Regions from separate parts of the Arthrobacter sp. CAN_A214 genome, predicted to be linked through region 2. Evidence: predicted binding sites of a transcription regulator. Region 2 holds the regulator's gene; each other region holds the start of a gene.
The links. The regulator HrcA, encoded in region 2, represses chaperone genes, less so after heat shock. The targets are predictions, from matches to a motif close to TTNGCACTCGNNNNNNNCGAGTGCNAA.
Positions count from the first base shown of each region.

Region 1: the regulator HrcA is predicted to act here: its motif matches at 4,239-4,265, upstream of groL (chaperonin GroEL).
Region 3: the regulator HrcA is predicted to act here: its motif matches at 3,242-3,268, upstream of IWX65_RS00965 (Hsp20/alpha crystallin family protein).

Region 1 is NZ_JADOUU010000004.1:209,609-215,725, reverse strand. It holds gene IWX65_RS06095 (threonine/serine exporter family protein) at 1-1,658, shown strand, start outside; gene IWX65_RS06090 (uracil-DNA glycosylase) at 1,682-2,401, opposite strand; gene IWX65_RS06085 (DUF3263 domain-containing protein) at 2,539-2,841, shown strand; gene IWX65_RS06080 (LytR C-terminal domain-containing protein) at 2,868-3,467, shown strand; gene IWX65_RS06075 (TM2 domain-containing protein) at 3,526-4,074, opposite strand; gene groL (chaperonin GroEL) at 4,427-6,064, shown strand.
Region 2 is NZ_JADOUU010000002.1:289,700-295,816, reverse strand. It holds gene IWX65_RS03260 (GerMN domain-containing protein) at 1-644, shown strand, start outside; gene IWX65_RS03255 (16S rRNA (uracil(1498)-N(3))-methyltransferase) at 750-1,511, opposite strand; gene dnaJ (molecular chaperone DnaJ) at 1,514-2,644, opposite strand; gene hrcA (heat-inducible transcriptional repressor HrcA) at 2,800-3,813, opposite strand; gene IWX65_RS03240 (DUF3097 domain-containing protein) at 4,003-4,857, shown strand; gene IWX65_RS03235 (DUF4870 domain-containing protein) at 4,937-5,356, shown strand; gene hemW (radical SAM family heme chaperone HemW) at 5,420-6,117, opposite strand, start outside.
Region 3 is NZ_JADOUU010000001.1:217,763-223,879, forward strand. It holds gene IWX65_RS00950 (family 4 glycosyl hydrolase) at 1-1,413, shown strand, start outside; gene IWX65_RS00955 (DUF7793 family protein) at 1,390-1,839, opposite strand; gene IWX65_RS00960 (DUF7793 family protein) at 1,836-2,219, opposite strand; gene IWX65_RS00965 (Hsp20/alpha crystallin family protein) at 2,683-3,144, opposite strand; gene IWX65_RS00970 (GNAT family N-acetyltransferase) at 3,612-4,112, opposite strand; gene mgrA (L-glyceraldehyde 3-phosphate reductase) at 4,112-5,158, opposite strand; gene IWX65_RS00980 (alanine racemase) at 5,206-6,117, opposite strand, start outside.

The DNA of each region.
Region 1 (6,117 bases), on a different contig from region 2:
CGCCCACCACCAATCCTTCGCCGATGGCGGAGTCGCTGCCGGTCATCCAGCGGCCCTTCGACCCGTCCGACGCCGAGAAGGAGAAGTTGGCGGCGACTCCGCGCTCGGAAGTGAAACCGAAGATCCAGCCCGCCTCGCGGCCGCCAAGGGCGCCGAAGGTGCAGCAGAAAGCGGCACCGAAGGCCCGGCAGCGGCAGCCGGGCTCCCGCCCCACCGATGCGTTGCCGACCACGCCGCGGGCCGTCCGCCCGGACCGGTCCAACGCCGCTGCGCGCAACATGCTGAGGCGGCTCGTCCAGGGGGAGGCGCCTCCCACCCAGGCGATGAGCATTGTGGAGCGGCTTGCCGGAAGCCCCTATGCGAACCCGATGGTCCAGGCCGCCGGGCCCGACGCGAGCGTCCGCAAGACCCTCGATTTTGCCCTGAGCCTCGCCGAGACGATGTTCCGGTACGGGGCAGGGGCCCTCGAAGTCGAGACGAGCATCATCGCGGTCACGGCAGCTTTCGGCGTGGACCACGTGGAAGTGGACATCACCAACCAGTCGGTGGTCCTCAACTACTCGGCCAAGGACCAGACGCCCACCACCGTGCTGCGCGTGGTGCGTTCGTGGACCAACAACTACGCCGGCCTCACCGCCATCCACCAGCTGGTCTCCGATATTGCCGACGGCGGAGTATCACGTCCGGAAGCAAGCCAGCGGCTCGAGATCATCACCAGGCGGCCCAAGCCCTTCCCCCGCTGGATGGTCACGGCGGCCTTCGGTATCTTCGCCGCCGCGATCGTGGGTTTCATCGGCGGAGGACCGCTCGGTTCCCTCCTGGGACTGGGCAGCTGCATCCTCGTGGATCTGCTGTCCCGCCAGCTCGGCAAGTGGCGCGTTCCGGAGTTCTTCGCCGTGGCGACGTCGGCCGGAATGGTCACCCTGATCGCCATGCTTTTCTGGTGGCTGGAGCTGCCGATCGCGCCCTCGCTGGTGGTAGTGGGCGGAATCCTGCTCCTCCTTCCCACCGGGCGCCTGGTCTCAGCCACGCAGGACGCCATCAACGGATTCCCCGTGACCGCTGCAGGCCGCTATCTCTCAGCCGTCCTGGTGTTCGGTGGAGTGGTCTCGGGCATCGCCGTAGCCCTGGTCGTCGGTTCCATGATCGGCATTCCGCCGCTCGACATCCTGCAATCCCCTGGAACCGTCTATCCGTGGCCAGTGGTGGCTGTCCTCGTCTTCATCGCCGTGGCGATGATCTGCGTCTCCGAGCAGACCGACGTCAAGCTCGTGGTCCCGACAGGCCTGGTCGGTGTTGCCGGATACCTGTTGTGGATCTCCCTCGTCAATGCGGGGGTGGGATACCGCCTGGCGCCGGCGCTCGCCGCGGTGCTGATTGGAGGACTCGCGCGGATCGTCGCGCTACGGATGGGGGCGCCGCAGCTGGTGGTGGCGGTGCCCGCGGTCATGTTCCTCTATCCGGGGCTGACGATCTTCCGGTCGATGTACTCCCTGACCCTCGATCCGGTGATGGTGAACGACGGCGCGATCGGGCTCTTCAATGCACTCACCGTGATCCTCGCCATCGCGGGTGGAGTGGTGCTCGGTGACAACCTCGCGAGACCTTTCACCCAGGGACTCAGCAGCAACGAGCGACAGCGGAGCCGTCGTCGCTGAGCTGACTCGCGACGGTTCCTGGTTCAGCTGCCGAGCCAGTCGACCGGTTCGGTGCCCTGCAGCCGTAATAGTTCGTTCACCCTGCTGAACGGCCGGGACCCGAAGAACCCCCGTGACGCCGACAACGGGCTGGGATGAGCGGATTCCACCGTCGGGGTATCGCCGAGCAGGGGCTTCATCTTCAACGCATCCCTGCCCCACAGGACGGCCACGAGCGGCCCGCCCCGGGCCATGAGGGCCGTCAGCGCGGCATCGGTCACTTCCTCCCAGCCCAGGTTCCGGTGTGAGGCCGACTCGCCGGCCCGCACGGTCAGTACCCGGTTCAGCAGCAGGACACCCTGCTCCGACCAAAGGGAGAGATCACCGGAGGCCGGTACTGTTCGGCCGAGGTCCGATGACAGTTCCCGGTAGATGTTGACAAGACTCCGCGGCAGGGGCTTCGTCCTGGGATCGACGGCGAACGCAAGACCCACCGAATGGCCCACGGTGGGATAGGGGTCCTGCCCCACGATGACCACCTTGACCTTCGCCAGCGGATAGCTGAAGGCGCGGAGGATGTTCGGGGGCTCCGGAAGAATCCGCTGCCCGGCGCGGACGTCCCTGGTGAGGATTCGGGCGAGGCGGTGCAGCGCCGGCTCCACAGGATGAAGAGCCTCGGCCCAGTCAGGGGCCATCAACTCCCTGATAGGAGTCGGAGCGGCGAAGGAGAAAGGGCTGACGCCAAGGCCATCGTCGGATTCCATGGTTCCATTCTCGCCGATCAGACGTGGGCAGACCCTTCAAATGACACTGTTGAAATTCGCAACTACCATGGATAGGTGGTCCTGCCAGAGGCAGTGACGGGAATTCCTGTAATGGACGGATTGGGGCGGTGGAGTCGATGGGTGAAGCACTGGGTGCGTCGGGCAACCCGCCTTCACCTACCGATGCACTCGTTCTCGAGGACCGCGACCGGCGCATGCTCGCACTCGAACGTGAATGGTGGAAATACTCGGGCGCGAAGGAACAGGTGATCCGGGAGCTTTTCAACATGTCAGCCACCCACTACTACCAAATTCTCAATGCGCTGATCGACACGGAGGCGGCGCTCGCGCACGACCCGATGCTTGTCAAAAGGCTGCGTAGACTTCGTTCAACCAGGCAGCGTGCCCGCTCGGCACGCCGGCTCGGCGTCGACATCTGACCAGCAGCCAAGGACCGCACACGCATATGACGAAATATCCCGCGGACGAGTTCGACGAAGTTCCGATCAGCGTCGATCGGCAGGGAGTCCACCGTGAGCGGTTGATGCCCGACCGTTCCAGTGGACTCGCGCTGAAGATCCTCGTGGGAGTGCTTGCGTTGCTCGTGGGACTCGCCGCCTACTTTCTGCTTCCCCGGCTCGGGTTGGAGGCGGGGCCCAGCGGCAGCACCGCTTCGGCAGCGGACGCCTCCGGGATCCCTACCCCGGATTCGGATCCTGCAGAGGCGGGCTCCGGGGAATCTGCGTCAACCTTCCCGGCGCCTGCACCGGGGGAAGCCTCCCCGGGTGCAGTTGACAGAAGCCAGGGCCTCAACGTGCTCAACGCCACCGGAACAGTAGGGCTCGCCACGACCGCGGCCGGCCGCCTCGCGGCGGAGGGATGGTCCGGGGCGATTGCCGGCAACTGGGCCGGGCCGCCGGTTCAGGCGTCCACGGTTTTCTACGGCGGCGCCGACCAGCAGCCCGCCGCCCAGGAACTCGCCGCTGACCTCGGCATCGCAACCGTGATGGCCAGCCCCGACGCCGCGCCGCTGATCACGGCGGTGCTTGGACCGGACTTCCGATAGGAACCCTCGCCCGGTCGGCCGGCAATGGTCCCGGACGGTGTGTTACTCCTTCGGCGTATTACTCCTTGAGGGGGATGCCGCGTGCGTCCCTGCTGAACGACTGTGCTCCCACGAGGATCAGAATGCCCTCGATGAACCCCCAGAGCGCTCCGAATCCGAAGGTCACGAAGGTGACGATGATCTGCACGACGCCGATGGTGGTATAGCCCAGATAGAAACGGTGGATGCCGAGCGATCCCAGGAGGATGCCGAGCAGCCCTGCAACGAGCCGTGATTTCTGTTCGGGGTACCCCTGACCGTAGCGGCCCTGTTGATACGGGCCCTGCTGGTAAGGATTCGGCTGGTACGGGCCGTGCTGGTATTGATTCGGTGGGTACTGATTAGGCTGTCCGGGGTACCCCTGACCGTGGGGACCCTGCTGCTGGTAGGGATCAGGTTGCTGCGGAGCTGACCCGTACGAGCCGGGCTGGTGGACGCCGGAGGGGTCGAAACCGGACGGATACGGCTCTCGTGGCCGACCGGCGTCCGGTGGTGACCCGGGTTCGGGCTGCTTCCTCCCGTCCGGCTCCGAAAAGGGGTCCGGCTGGTGCTCTGGGTTCGTTGACACTGCGCTCCTCCTGTTGTGCTGTCCGACCCCAACCTATGCCTCCTTCATGCCGCACGCCATCGGGTAGGTCCCTGTCTTTTTCCGGAGCGGCTCAGGGACGGCCCGGGGGCGTCACCACCGCGATCCCGGCTTGCACTCGCCCTGCCGGAGTGCTAATTATTGAGTTAGCACTCGGGCCGGTTGACTGCTAAGCAGTGGGTACCGGGTGAAGCAGGCAGACCTCTGTGGTGAGGGTGAACGCCGGGACGTAAAGAGATCGTTCCCGGCCCATCCCGTCCGTCGCGGGCATCGCAGATCGGTAGGCATTCGTATGCTGACATGCATAACCGTCCCCGAAAGGACCTAAGCCGTTATGGCCAAGATCATTTCTTTTGATGAAGAGGCCCGTCGCGGCCTCGAGCGTGGATTGAACATCCTCGCTGACGCCGTCAAGGTAACGCTCGGCCCACGCGGCCGCAACGTCGTCCTCGAGAAAAAGTGGGGCGCCCCCACGATCACCAACGATGGTGTTTCCATCGCCAAGGAGATCGAACTCGACGACCCGTTCGAGAAGATCGGCGCCGAGCTGGTCAAGGAAGTTGCGAAAAAGACCGACGACGTCGCCGGCGACGGCACCACGACCGCCACCGTCCTCGCGCAGGCTCTCGTCAAGGAAGGCCTCCGCAACGTAGCAGCCGGTGCCGATCCCCTGAGCCTCAAGCGCGGTATCGAGAAGGCAGTTGCCGCCGTCACCCGGGAGCTCCTGGCTTCCGCCAAGGAAATCGAGACCAAGGAGGAAATCGCGGCCACGGCTTCCATTTCCGCCGGTGACACGCAGATCGGTGACCTCATCGCCGAAGCACTCGACAAGGTGGGCAAGGAAGGCGTCATCACCGTCGAGGAATCCAACACCTTCGGCCTCGAGCTCGAGCTGACCGAAGGCATGCGCTTCGACAAGGGTTACATCTCCGGTTACTTCGTCACCGACGCAGAGCGCCAGGAGACGGTCCTCGAGGATCCCTACATCCTGATCGTCAACTCGAAGATCTCGAACGTCAAGGACCTCGTTGCCGTCCTCGAGAAGATCATGCAGTCCGGCAAGCCGCTGCTGATCATCGCCGAGGACGTCGAGGGCGAGGCTCTCGCCACGCTCGTCGTGAACAAGATCCGCGGCACGTTCAAGTCCGTTGCCGTCAAGGCTCCAGGCTTCGGCGACCGCCGTAAGGCCCAGCTGGCCGATATCGCCATCCTCACCGGTGGCCAGGTCATCGCCGAGGAAGTCGGCCTCAAGCTCGAGAACGCCACGCTCGACCTGCTCGGCACCGCCCGCAAGGTGGTTGTCACCAAGGACGAGACCACGATCGTCGAAGGTGCCGGCGACGCCGACGCCATCGCCGGCCGTGTGGCCCAGATCCGCGCCGAGATCGACAACTCCGACTCCGACTACGACCGCGAGAAGCTGCAGGAGCGCCTGGCCAAGCTCGCCGGCGGCGTTGCAGTCATCAAGGCCGGAGCCGCAACCGAGGTTGAGCTCAAGGAGCGCAAGCACCGCATCGAAGATGCAGTGCGTAACGCCAAGGCAGCCGTCGAAGAGGGCATCGTTGCCGGTGGCGGCGTGGCACTGATCCAGGCCGGCGCCAAGGCATTCGCCACGCTCGACCTGACAGGTGACGAGGCAACCGGAGCGAACATCGTCCGTGTCGCCATCGACGCCCCGCTGAAGCAGATCGCCTTCAACGCCGGCCTCGAGCCGGGCGTCGTGGTGGACAAGGTCCGCGGACTGCCTGCGGGCCATGGCCTCAACGCTGCAACCGGCGTGTACGAGGACCTCCTGGCCGCCGGTGTCAATGACCCGGTAAAGGTCACGCGCTCCGCCCTGCAGAACGCGGCATCCATTGCCGGGCTGTTCCTGACCACCGAAGCCGTTGTCGCGGACAAGCCCGAGAAGGCTGCTCCCGCCGGCGGCGGCGGAGACGACATGGGCGGCATGGGCGGAATGGGCGGCTTCTAGTCCCTCCCAGCCGTTCCGCGCTGATCTGACAAAGGCGGCACCCCGAAACGGGT
Region 2 (6,117 bases):
ATTTCTTCACCCCCTGGTCGCCTGCCTCCCGCGTCAGTTCCTCGATCTCCACCCGGAACGTCATCACCGTCGACATCTCCTCCGATGCATTCGAGGAACAACTGGCGCCCGGCATGGCGGAAAACGCCGTCCAGCAGTTGGTCTTCACGGCGACCGCGGCAGCCGCGAATGCCGGGCTGATCACCGGCGGCGAGGTGAGCTCGGTGTTGGTGCTGGTGGACGGCGAAGCGGGGTACAGGGCGTTCGGGGACGTCGAGCTCAGTGGCGAACTCCAGAGGGACAACTCGCTCGTCGCGCCGGTCTGGATCATCAACCCCCAGGACGGGGAAGTCCGTGACCCTTCGACGGTCGTGGTTTCCGGGAGCGGGCATTCCGATTCGTCGACCTTGTCATGGCGGATCGACAGCGCCCCCGATGCGGAGGTGGCAAACGGTGAACCAGCTGACGGAGACACTACCGACGGCGACCCTGTCAAGGAAGGCGCCACCGACCTGGAGAGCCCCGCGGGCACCACGGGCACGTACAGCTTCACCGTCGCACTGCCGCCGGGACGCTACGAGATCAGCGTCTTCCGCCTTGAGTCGGACGACGCCGGCAAGCAGCACGAGCGGTTCACCGACACCAAGACCATCGAGATCAAGTAGCCGAAATCGCGAGTAGCCGGACCCGGCTGAGTGCGACTGCAGAGCGCGCAGTCGGACCCGGCCAAGTGCAGCTGGAGAGCGGGCCGATGTTGACGGCCCCGGAGCCTACCAGCGTCCGAGCAGCTGATTCAGGAGAACCAGTGCAGCGGGTCCTGCTGAAGAGGACCGCAGCACGTGCGGTCCGAGCCTCGCTGTCAGCGCACCGGCACCGACGAATCCGTCGACCTCGCTCCCGCTGATCCCGCCCTCCGGGCCCACCACGACGGCGGTGGTACCTCCTGCAGCCAAGGCACCGGTACCGGACGTGATGCGGTCCGCCAACGACTCGACGGCATTCTCGGAGAGCACGAACACCCGATCCACGGACGGAATCCAAGCGGTGAGCTGGGTGCTGTTCAGCAACGGGTCCACCGAGGGAACGAACGAGCGCCGCGACTGTTTCGCAGCTCCCCGAACCACTGCCTCCCACTTCCGGCGACCCTTGTCGGCCTTCTCGCCGCGCCATCTCACGATGCTCCGTTCGGACTGCCAGGGTATGACGCCGTCGACCCCCAGTTCCGTCGCGGCCTCGATGGCCTGTTCGTCGCGGTCGCCCTTGGCCAGGGCCTGGACGAGCACCAGGCGGTTTCGGGGCGGGTCTTCCTGTGCCGCGGAGTTCACGGTCACCGCCAGGAGCGTCGGTGCCGCGTCAAGCACCGTACCGCTGAGCCGGAATCCTGCCCCGTCCGAGATATCGACTGCCTCACCCGATTCCATGCGGCGGACCGTCGCGGCATGCCGCGCCTCCTCGCCCCGCAGCTCGAAGACGCTGCCGGCAGTGGCTGAGCGGACGTCGGCAGGATCGCCGAAGAACAGCGGGTTCGTCACGGTCAGAGGTTGCCCAGGCGCTCGCGCAGGCGTGCGAAGACCCCGGAGCCGCTGGAAGCGAGCTGGCCGTCGGTATATTCCTCGCCGCGCAGGCCTGCAAGCTTGCGCAGCAGCTCCTCCTGCTCAGCATCGAGGTTCCTCGGCGTTTCGACATTGAGGTGAACCCGCAGATCGCCGCGGCCGCTGCCCCGCAGGTGGGTGACTCCGAGGCCGCGGAGCGTCAAAATTTCGCCGGACTGTGTCCCGGCCTTGATGGCAAGCTCCTGGTCGCCGTCAAACGTGTCGAGCCGGACCGACGTCCCGAGGGAAGCCGCGGTCATGGGGACGCTCAGTGTGACATGGAGGTCGTCGCCCTCGCGCAGGAACGTCGAGTCGGTGTTGACCCGGATCTCCACGTACAGGTCACCCTGCGGTCCGCCGGCGGTTCCCGCCTCACCCTGGCCCGACAGCTGGATGCGCGTCCCGGTGGCGACGCCCGCGGGCACCTTGATGGTCAGGGTGCGGCGCGCGCGGATGCGTCCATCGCCGCTGCACTCATGGCAAGGGTTGGGAATGACCGTCCCGAACCCCTGGCAGGAGCCGCAGGGCGCGGTCGTCATCACTTGCCCGAGAATGGACCGGACTGCACGCTGGACCTGACCGGAACCTCCGCAGATGTCGCAGGTGCGTGGCGACGTGCCGGGCTGGCAGCAGCTTCCGTCACAGGTGGGGCACACGGCCGCGGTGTCGACGTCGATCTTCTTGTTGGTGCCGAAGACGGCGTCCTTCAGATCGATACGGACGTTGATCAGGGCATCCTGGCCACGGCGCATGCGTGAGGGCGGCCCGCCCTGGCCGCTTTGGCCGCCGAAGAACGTCTCGAAAATGTCCTGGAAGGCGAATCCGGAACCGGAGTAGCCGCCACCGAACCCGGTGTCGGTTCCGTTCTCATTGCCGGTGGTGTCATAGACCCTGCGCTTCTGCGGGTCGGCCAGCACCTCGTAGGCGTGCGTGACGCGCTTGAACTCCTCGGCGGCGTCCGGCCCTGAATTCACGTCGGGGTGGAGCTTCCGGGCCAGCTTTCGGTAGGCCTTCTTGATTTCCTCTCCGCTGGCACCCTGCGCCACACCGAGAACTTCATAGTGATTACTCACTCCTGCACATCACTTCCTGTTGACGAACTGTTCATCCTGCAACCCGCGGCGTGTCCCGCAGAATTTCGGTCTCTGTTCTGACTGTTTCCTCTATCAACCGGCGACGGGCCGCGTTCCTTCCCGACACCGGTCGCGCGGCACGAAGTTCCTCTGCGCTATTCCTCGAGGATCCGCGAGAGATATCGTGCCACTGCGCGCACAGCCGCCATGGTGGTGGGGTAATCCATCCGCGTCGGGCCGAGGATCCCCAGCTTCGCCCCGGAATCGGGCCCGTACCCCGTCGCGATGACGGAGGCTTCCGAAAGACCGCCGTAGGGGTTCTCGCTGCCGATCCGCACCGAGACTCCCCGGTAGTCCTGCTCCATCTCCGACAGGAGGCGCAGCATGACCACCTGTTCCTCGAGCGCTTCGAGTACGGGGCCGATACTGAGGGGGAAATCGACGGTCGACCGCGCCAGATTCGCTGTTCCGGCCAGCACGATGCGGTCCTCCCGCCCGAGTCCGGCCAGGTGCTCGAGTGATTTCAGCAGTGCACCGCCGGCATGGCGCAGGTGCTGCGGCAAGACCTGCGCCGCGTGCGCGAGCTCGGCGGGCAGGGCCGTCAGCCGGACCCCGGACACCGCGCCGAGGATGCGCTGTTTAAGGTCCGCGAGTTCCGCTTCCTGAAGTGTTCCGGGAACGGGTACCACCCGCTGCTGGACCGTTCCATTGGTGGCGATCAGCACCACCAGGACCTGCTGCGGTGCGAGCAGCACGATCTCGATGTGCCTTACCGCCGCACCGCCGAGCCGGGGAAACTGCACCACCGCCACCTGGTTGGTCAGTTGGGCGAGGATGCGGACAGTGCGGTCGACGACGTCGTCGAGATCCTCCGCACCCTCGAGCAGTGCCTGGATGGCGCGTTTCTCGGGAGCCGAGAGCGGCTTCACCTCCGAGATGCGATCGACGAAGAGCCGATAGCCCTTGTCCGTGGGGATCCTGCCCGAGCTCGTGTGGGGCGCAGTAATCAGCCCCTCCTCCTCGAGGACGGCCATGTCGTTCCGAATGGTGGCGGAGGAGACGCCGAGGCCATGGCGGTCGACGAGGGCCTTGGAGCCTACCGGCTCCCGCGAATGGACATAATCCTCAACGATGGCCCGCAGCACTTCCAGACGCCGTGGCTCACTCATCCTTCATCACCTCCAGGACACTTATCCGGCATTTCCGCCGGCACCGGAAACGATTGGCACTCAACACACCCAAGTGCCAAGTCTAGTACGTCTGCGCGGATTGTTAGCATTGGAAAATCCGGCCCGGCCCCGGAACAGGGTAAATAGCGCCGGACGAATACCACCGGAAAATGGAAGCGAGATACAGCAGTGGCCGACTACGCCTGGGGGGCACAGGACATTTCCGTGCCCGCGCGCACCGAGTTGCCGGAGGTGGCGGCTGCTGCGGGCCTGGTGCTCGAGGACGTGCAGACCGGATTCGTCGGCGCGGTGGTGCGCGTGGAGAAGTCCGGGGGGCTCCACGTGATGGTCCTCGAGGACCGGAAGCTGCGGCACAGGACCTTCCGGCTGGGGCACGGATTCCTCCTCGACGGTAACCCGGTCCGTGTTACTGCACCTACGAAGGCAGCGCCTGCCGGACCTCAGCGCACGGCCTCGGGGTCGGTGCGGGTCGAGGGCGGCCGCGCAAGGACGGCCAAGGCGAGCCGCATCTGGGTGGAGGGCAAGCACGACGCCGAACTGGTGGAGAAGGTCTGGGGAGACGACCTCCGGCACGAGGGGATCGTCGTGGAACCCCTCCATGGCATCGACGACCTCGAGGGAGCGGTCCGTGCTTTCTCACCGGGCCCCGGCCGACGCCTCGGAATCCTGGTGGACCACCTCCTCCCGGGCACCAAGGAGTCCCGGCTCGCGGAGCAGGCGATGGCTCAGCGCGGCGCCGCCGGCTCCGTGCTCATCGTGGGACACCCCTATGTGGATGTGTGGCAGGCAGTGAAGCCCGGCGCCCTGGGCCTCGCCGCCTGGCCCGTGGTGCCACGCCACCAGGACTGGAAGACCGGTATCCTCGCCGGACTGGGCTGGCCGCACTCAGACTCCGCTGACGTTGCCAGAGGGTGGAAGAGAATCCTCGGGAGTGTCACCACCTATGCCGACGTCGAGGCGTCACTCCTGGGGCGGGTGGAGGAGGTCATCGACTTCCTGACGGCGCCCCAGGCCGGAATTTGACAGACTCCCGCCTGGATCCAAAGTATCCTTGGGGAAACGGTTCGAATGGGAAGTCCCGCCGCGCAGCAAAGGAAGAACGTTGTCCAACACCGCCGACAGGCATCAGCACACCGGCCCTGACGAGGGCCGGTCCGCGTTCGAGGGCTCTCCGGCAAACGCGCTTCCACTCACGGCTTCCGAGGACCGGCAGTTCGCCACCCTCGCCCATTTCGGCGGCATCCTCGGCTTCGTGCCGTCGCTGCTGATCTACCTGATCTTCAAGGACCGTGGCCCGTTTACGGCGCAGGAGTCCAAAGAGGCGTTGAACTTCACTCTTCCGCCCACGATACTCGCCCTTGCTACGTGGCTCCTGTCCCTCCTGCCTGCTGTAGGTGGAGTCTTCGCGGTTGTCAACGCCCTGATCTGGGTGGCCATCGCCATGTGCTCGGTCACGGCCGGAATCCAGGTCAACCGGGGCAGGCCGTATCGCTACGCCCTCAACCTGCGCCTTCTTTCCTAGGTTCGCGAAACGCCGGGCCGTCGGCGAAATGCGGAGCGCGGGTCGGCCTCAGAAGGCCCGTCTTCAGTCCGGCAGCAGCCGGCGTACGACGGCGTCGGCAAGGAGTCGTCCGCCGTCCGTCAGTCGGACCAGACCCCGAAACGCGTCGACGGGTTCGACCAGGCGGTCGGCAATGAGCCCGGCCACTGCCCGCCTGCCCTCGGGTTCCAGCGTGGCGGTGGGCAGTCCTTCCCGCAACCTGACTCGTAGCATCACATCCTCGACGTACCGGTCGCGGGCCGAGAGCACTTCCCGTCCGGCAGCCGGCGAACTTCCGGCGTCAAGTGCCGCAGCGTAGGCGCGGGGGTGCTTGGCGTTCCACCAGCGCACGCCGCCCACATGGGAATGGGCACCGGGGCCTATCCCCCACCAGTCGTCGCCCTTCCAGTACGCGAGGTTATGGCGGCACTGGTCATCGACACTCAGCGCCCAGTTGCTCACCTCGTACCAGTGCAGGCCGCCTGCGCCGAGCTTCTCGTCTGCCACGGCGTACTTGTCCGCGTGGTCGTCGTCGTCGATGGCCGGGACCTCTCCCCGGCGGATCCGGCCGGCGAGTTTGGTGCCCTCCTCGATGATGAGTGCGTACGCCGACACGTGGTCGGGGCCGTACGACAGCGCGGTCTCAAGGGACGTCCGCCAGTCGGTCATGGACTCACCCGGCGTTCCGTAAATCAGGTCGATACTGACTTTCAGGCCGGCACGCCTGGCCCACTCCACAGCCT
Region 3 (6,117 bases), on a different contig from region 2:
CTGGTGATTGTAGGCGGCGGCGGGTTCCGTGTCCCTTTGGTCTACCGCGCGCTGTCCCAGGGTCGCTTTGCCGGCCTGATCGACTCACTGGTCCTCGTGGATGCCGATGCCGGCCGCGCGGAGGCCATCCGGCGGGTGCTCGACGACATGCCGCTTTCCGGGGATGCGGGGCCGGCGGCGAGGCCGCCTCCGGGTGCCGGTTCAGAGTCCGCCGGCGGCTCCGCGCCCGATGCCGGACACCGACCTGAGGTGGAGGTCCGATCGGACCTCCGTACTGCGCTGGTGGGGGCCGACGTCGTCTTCGCGGCCGTCCGCAGCGGCGGGCTGGAGGGCCGCATCCTTGACGAACGTGTCGCGCTCGGTGCGGGCCTGCTGGGTCAGGAAACCGTCGGCGCGGGTGGAATCTCCTACGCTCTCAGATCCATTCCCGACATGATGCACGTGGCGCGCCTGCTGCAGGAGCATGCGCCCGACGCGTGGCTCATCAACTTCACCAATCCCGCGGGAATGGTGACCGAGGCACTTCAGACTGTCCTCGGCGGACGGGTGATCGGCATCTGCGATTCGGCGTCGGGCCTCGTCACGCGTGCCTGCGCTGCCGCAGGCGTCCCGCTGGCCCCCGGGTCCCTCACCGGCGTCGACTATGTAGGCCTGAACCACCTCGGGTGGCTGCGGGGGTTGATGCACGACGGCGAGGACCGGCTTCCGGCCCTGCTGCGGGATCCTGCACGGTTACTGTCCTTCGAGGAGGGCAGGGTGTTCGGCCCTGACCTGCTTCGGCTTCTCGGTGCCCTGCCCAACGAGTACCTGTTCTACTACTACTTCCATCGTGAGGCACTGCGTGCGGTGTCATCCGCCGGGCAGACTCGCGGCGAGATCCTCGCGAGCCAGCAGCACGGGCTGTACCCGCAACTGCTCGAGGCGACGCAGCCGTTCGCGGTATGGGAGGAAGCGCGGTTGGCCCGGGAGTCCGGCTACCTCGTGGAGGCGCGCCGCCCTGACGAGCAACGGGAGCTGAGCGACCTCGCCGGAGGCGGTTACGAAAGGATGGCACTGCAGGTGATGCACGCGCTGCTGACGGACACTCCCGCCGAACTGATCCTGAACGTCCGCAACGGCACAACCTTCGGTGGGCTGCCGGAGGACGCCGTCGTCGAGGTCCCCGCACGGGTGTCCGGCAGCGGGGCTGTTCCGCTCCCCGTCGCGCCCCTGACCGTTTCCCAACTCGGTCTGATGGCCTCGGTCAAGGCGGCTGAGCAGCAAACCGTGCAGGCGGCTTTGCGTGCGGACCGGGACGCGGCACTGAAGGCCTTCACTCTCCACCCGCTCATCGATTCGGCGCACGCTGCAGTCCGCGTGCTGCAGGGGTATGAGAAGGTTTTTCCCGGCCTACGGAGCTCCTGGCGGGAGTGAGAGCTCGACCGGCTCGAATGTCGAGGGCTCGAGGACGCAGTCCCGGTCGAGATGACGGCGTCCGAGCAGCCACTCTTCGCCTGCCTCCTCGGAGTCGAAGTAGCAGGTGGGGTACGGCGGGCGATGCACTCCAATGAAGAATCCCGCCAGGAGCCGGTCCACGGCCGAGTGCCCGACGAGCGCCATCGCTGAGATATCCAGGTTACCGGCGAAGGCGCTGAGGGATCCTCGGCTGAGGGACACCATACCGTTGAGGTTGACAAGCATCGGCCCGCACACGAGCGGGGAGAGCTCAGCAAGCCGGGCGATCAGCTGCCGGGCGTCGTCGTCGGAGATGGTGATGCCCCTATCCCAGTCGACGCGGATGAGATCGTTGTCCTCCCGGGCCGCGACAAACCTGACCGTGCGATTTCGCGGATTGCTCATGGGTTCTTTCCCCCGGGGCTCATCTTCCCAAGCCAGCTGACCGCATCGGCCTCCGAGGTGAAGAATCCCGTTGGATGGCCGGCGTTCCCCGAAGGTGCAGCCAGGACCCGGTCCATGGGACCCCGTCCCACCATTGCCGCGGCGAGGACATCGCTGCACGCATTGAAGACGTCCCGGGCCTCGGTACTGATGGAGATGAGCATCGTCAGGTCGACCAGGAGAACGTACGGTTTTCCGCCGGCCAGGAAGGTACTCGTTTCCAGGACCGACCGGACGTCGTCGGCTTCCACCTGGGAGGAAGGCTCCCATTCGAGGCGGAGTCCGTTTCCTCCAGTGGTGCTGATCCACGCTTTACCCCTGGCGGCTGATACGCGGCCCATTCGAATCTCCCCCGGTAACTGAGCTTCGTAGCGATGCACTGTAGCGAAGCGTAGTCCGAAGTTCTCGACCGAACCTCGTGACACGGCGGAGGGCTTGCGGGTGCGTTTGAGAAGCCTTGTTACGGCGGGCAGCAGGCCGCCGAAGGGAGAATCCAAGCTTTTCCCAAGAACGGCCCGTGATGATTGCGTCAAGGCAGCAGTTCAAGGGAAGCCGGCGGCAGAACTGCCGGTGATTGGGCAGCTGCCCTCGAATGGGACCGGGGGCCGCAAGCCCTCTTGAGACCGGGGCTTCACCCCCAGCAACGCCCCCGGTCCCTTTCTCGACCTTGCTGCGAGTTGCTCCGAGTTGCCCCGGTTGCCCTAGGGATCTCCACGGGAAGTCGTCCCGAATCGTTTCCACGAGAAACGCCGGACCCAACCGTTGGTCGGGTCCGGCGCCCTGCGGTGCTCTCGAACAGGCGTCCTATGACTCCACTGACTGCTGCTTGTTGCGTGAATTCGTGCCCTCTTCGACGACGTCGGATTCGTGGTTGGTGGTCACTGCGATCTTGCGGGACTTCGCCTTCTCGACCACAGGGATGGTGACGCTCAGGACACCGTTCTCGTAGTGTGCGGAGATGTTCTCGGTGTCGATTCCCTGTCCCAGGTTGAGCTGGCGCAGGAACGAGCCGCTGTCACGCTCACGGGTCAGCCACTGGACACCGTCAGCACCCTGCAGTGTCCGCTCCGCACGAATGGTCAGCAATTGCCCGTCAACATCGATGTCGACCGATCCTGGATCCAATCCTGGAAGATCCGCGTTCAGTACGTAATGATCTCCCTGGCGGTACAGGTCCATCGGCATCCCGCGCAGGCCCGGCCCACTGTTCAGAAGCGCACCGGCAACACGGTCGATCTCGCGGAACGGGTCAAACCTCATAGCCATTGTTGTCAACTCCTTCAGGTATGCCGCTTCCCTCGGAAGCAACGATCGATTTATTGTTCGGATAGTTGAGCGCCCTCCGCTCAACTACGGAAATGGATTAGCACTCCTGTAGGGAGAGTGCCAGATCTGCCGGGAGAATTTTCCTTTCCGCATTCGACCTCGCCACCGGTGTCCTTCGAGCCGTCAACGGCCGGTGCCGACCGCTCAGGATGGCCGGAAGGACCGGACACAAGGCAGGTCCTTCCGGGGTCCTCCCGCGATAGCCCCTGCACGGGCTTACGATCGCCCCCGGCGCGAAGGACCTCCTCGCCCGTCTGGGGAGGCATCGGACCGGCACCGCGTGCCTGTACATCCCGTCGCTGGCAGAGGTCGACCCCGAAGTGCTTCGGGAGTTGATCCGGCTGGGTCACGCACAGATGACGACGGCGGACTTCACCTTCGGCTAGCACTCGCGCGGGAGCGCGTCCCTAGAGTGCCCGATACATGATGTGGAGGCCGGTCAGTCCCCGTACAGGATGCCGGAAGGCGTTCGGAACAGTGCCGATCACCTCGAATCCCAGGGACTGCCACAACGCCACCGCCCGCTCATTCGTCTGCACCACGGCGTTGAACTGCATGGATTCATAGCCCTGACCCCGGGCCTCCTCCATCACCCGCGCGGCGAGCAACCGCGCGAACCCTTTCCCGCCGGCGTCAGCCGCCACCAGGAAAGAGGCGTTGGCAACGTGGCTGCCGTTGCCCCCACGGTTGGCGTGCAATTGAGCAGTGCCCACCACGACGTCGTCGTCGACCACCACATAGACGCACAACGTTGCATCGAGGAGCACCTCGGGGAACCACTCCCGCCGCGCCGCATCCTCCTCCATGGCGGGATCCCAGCAGTAGGTGTCCCCGGCCCTGACCACCGGCTCCATAATGCGCCAGATGGCGGCCCAGTCACTGCGAACCGCCGTCCGGACGGCGCGCATCAGGCCTTCAGCGCTCCCGCCCACAGGTTGATGTCCGATTCGACGGCGAACTCATCGATCGCGTGCAGCTCCTCAGCGGTGAAGTCGAGGTTGTTGACGGCCGCGAGGCTGTTCTCGAGCTGCTTCACGCTGGACGCCCCGATGAGCGCCGAGGTGATCGGGGTCCCCTTGGCCTGCGGCCGCAGGATCCAGGCGATCGCCATCTGAGCCAGCGTCTGGCCACGCCCGCCTGCGATCTCGTTGAGGCCCCGCACGCGTAACAGGTTGTCCTCGGACAGGTGGCCTTCCGAGAGTGACTTGTCCGCGGCGGCCCGGGAATTCGCAGGAACGCCGTCGAGGTACCGGTCGGTGAGGAGGCCCTGGGCCAGCGGTGAGAACGCTATGGACCCGGCACCCACCTTCTCGAGCGCCTGGGGCAGGTTCGGCTCGCCATTCTCGACCCACCGGTTGAGCATCGAGTAGGACGGCTGGTGAATGAGCAGCGGAGTGCCCATCTCGCGGAGGATGGCTGCGGCTTCGATGGTCTTCCCGGGCGAGTAGGACGAGATGCCGGCGTAGAGTGCGCGCCCGGACCGGACGGCGGTGTCGAGTGCGCCCATGGTCTCCTCGAGGGGAGTTTCGGGGTCGGGCCGGTGGCTGTAGAAGATGTCCACATAGTCGAGGCCCATGCGGTTCAGCGACTGGTCGAGGCTGGCCAGGAGGTACTTGCGGGAGCCGAAGTTGCCGTAGGGGCCGGGCCACATGTCGTAGCCGGCCTTGCTCGAAATAACGAGCTCGTCGCGGAAGGGCCGGAAGTCGTCGGCGAAGTGGCGCCCGAAGTTCGTCTCGGCGCTGCCGTAAGGCGGTCCGTAGTTGTTCGCCAGGTCGAAGTGCGTGACGCCGAGGTCGAAGGCACGGCGCAGGATGGCGCGCTGGGTATCGAAGGATTTGTCGTCGCCGAAGTTGTGCCAGAGGCCGAGGGACACAGCGGGCAGCTGCAGCCCACTCTTGCCGACACGGCGGTACTTCATCTTTTCGTAACGGTCTTCTGCGGGGCGGTAGGTCATCCACCCATCCTATTCGGGACATTGCCGCGCCGACTCTCCGGAACCGTTCAGCTGTTCTGTCCCCGCGCGGCAATTTCCCACTCATCCTCGACCGATCCATCCCGCACCACGCTCACCCGATCGACGAGGTTCATCGTGAGGCACACATGGTTGGGGACAACCCGGAGCCGCTGCCCGTGCGCCGGCAGCGCGGTGCCGTCGGGCCATTCGATGGTGGCGTGATGCTCGGACAGGGCGACGATGCGCGCGGCGGGCTCGTCGAGAAGCCTCCCGTAGCCGGTAGCCCAGGCGGGACGGTCGCTCCCCAGGATCTTGCTTCCGGAGTCGACGACGACGCGGCGGCCCCTGCCGCTTGCCGGAGCAGATCGGCTCACGACCGTTGCGGCGACCGTCAGCGCAATGTCCTCCAGTGCGCAGCGCTGCAGCTCGTACTGCTGCGCGTCCCCGAGAACGTAGACACCCGGACGCAGCTCGGTGGCCGCGCCTCCTCCGCCGAGAAGGGCTGTGGGTGTGGAACCGCCGCTCAGCTCAGCGACGTCGAATCCTGCTGCTCGAAGGCGCGAGGACGCTTCCGTGAGCGCGGCATCCTCGTCCTGCAGGGCGCGCTGGGGCATTCCGGGTGCATAGCTGTGGCCGGGGAAGGTGAAGGCTCCGTCGACGACGAGTCCTGCATCCGCGGCCGCGCGGGCGACGTCCACGACGTCGGCGGGCACGGCACCGCTGCGGTGGTGCCCGCTGTCCACCTCCACCAGCACTTTGATGTTTCGGGCTCCCGCGCCGAGATTCCGGCCCATCTCCGCGGCGCTCTCCACCGAGTCGACGCCGACCCGGATGGCCGCCGCTTCGCTGAGGACCCGCAGTCGCCGTGCGCGACGTGCGTCGACCCACAGCGGGTAGGCGATGAAGAGATCCGCCGCCCCGCCCGCCGCGAAGGTCTCGGCCTCCCCCATCGTGGCCAC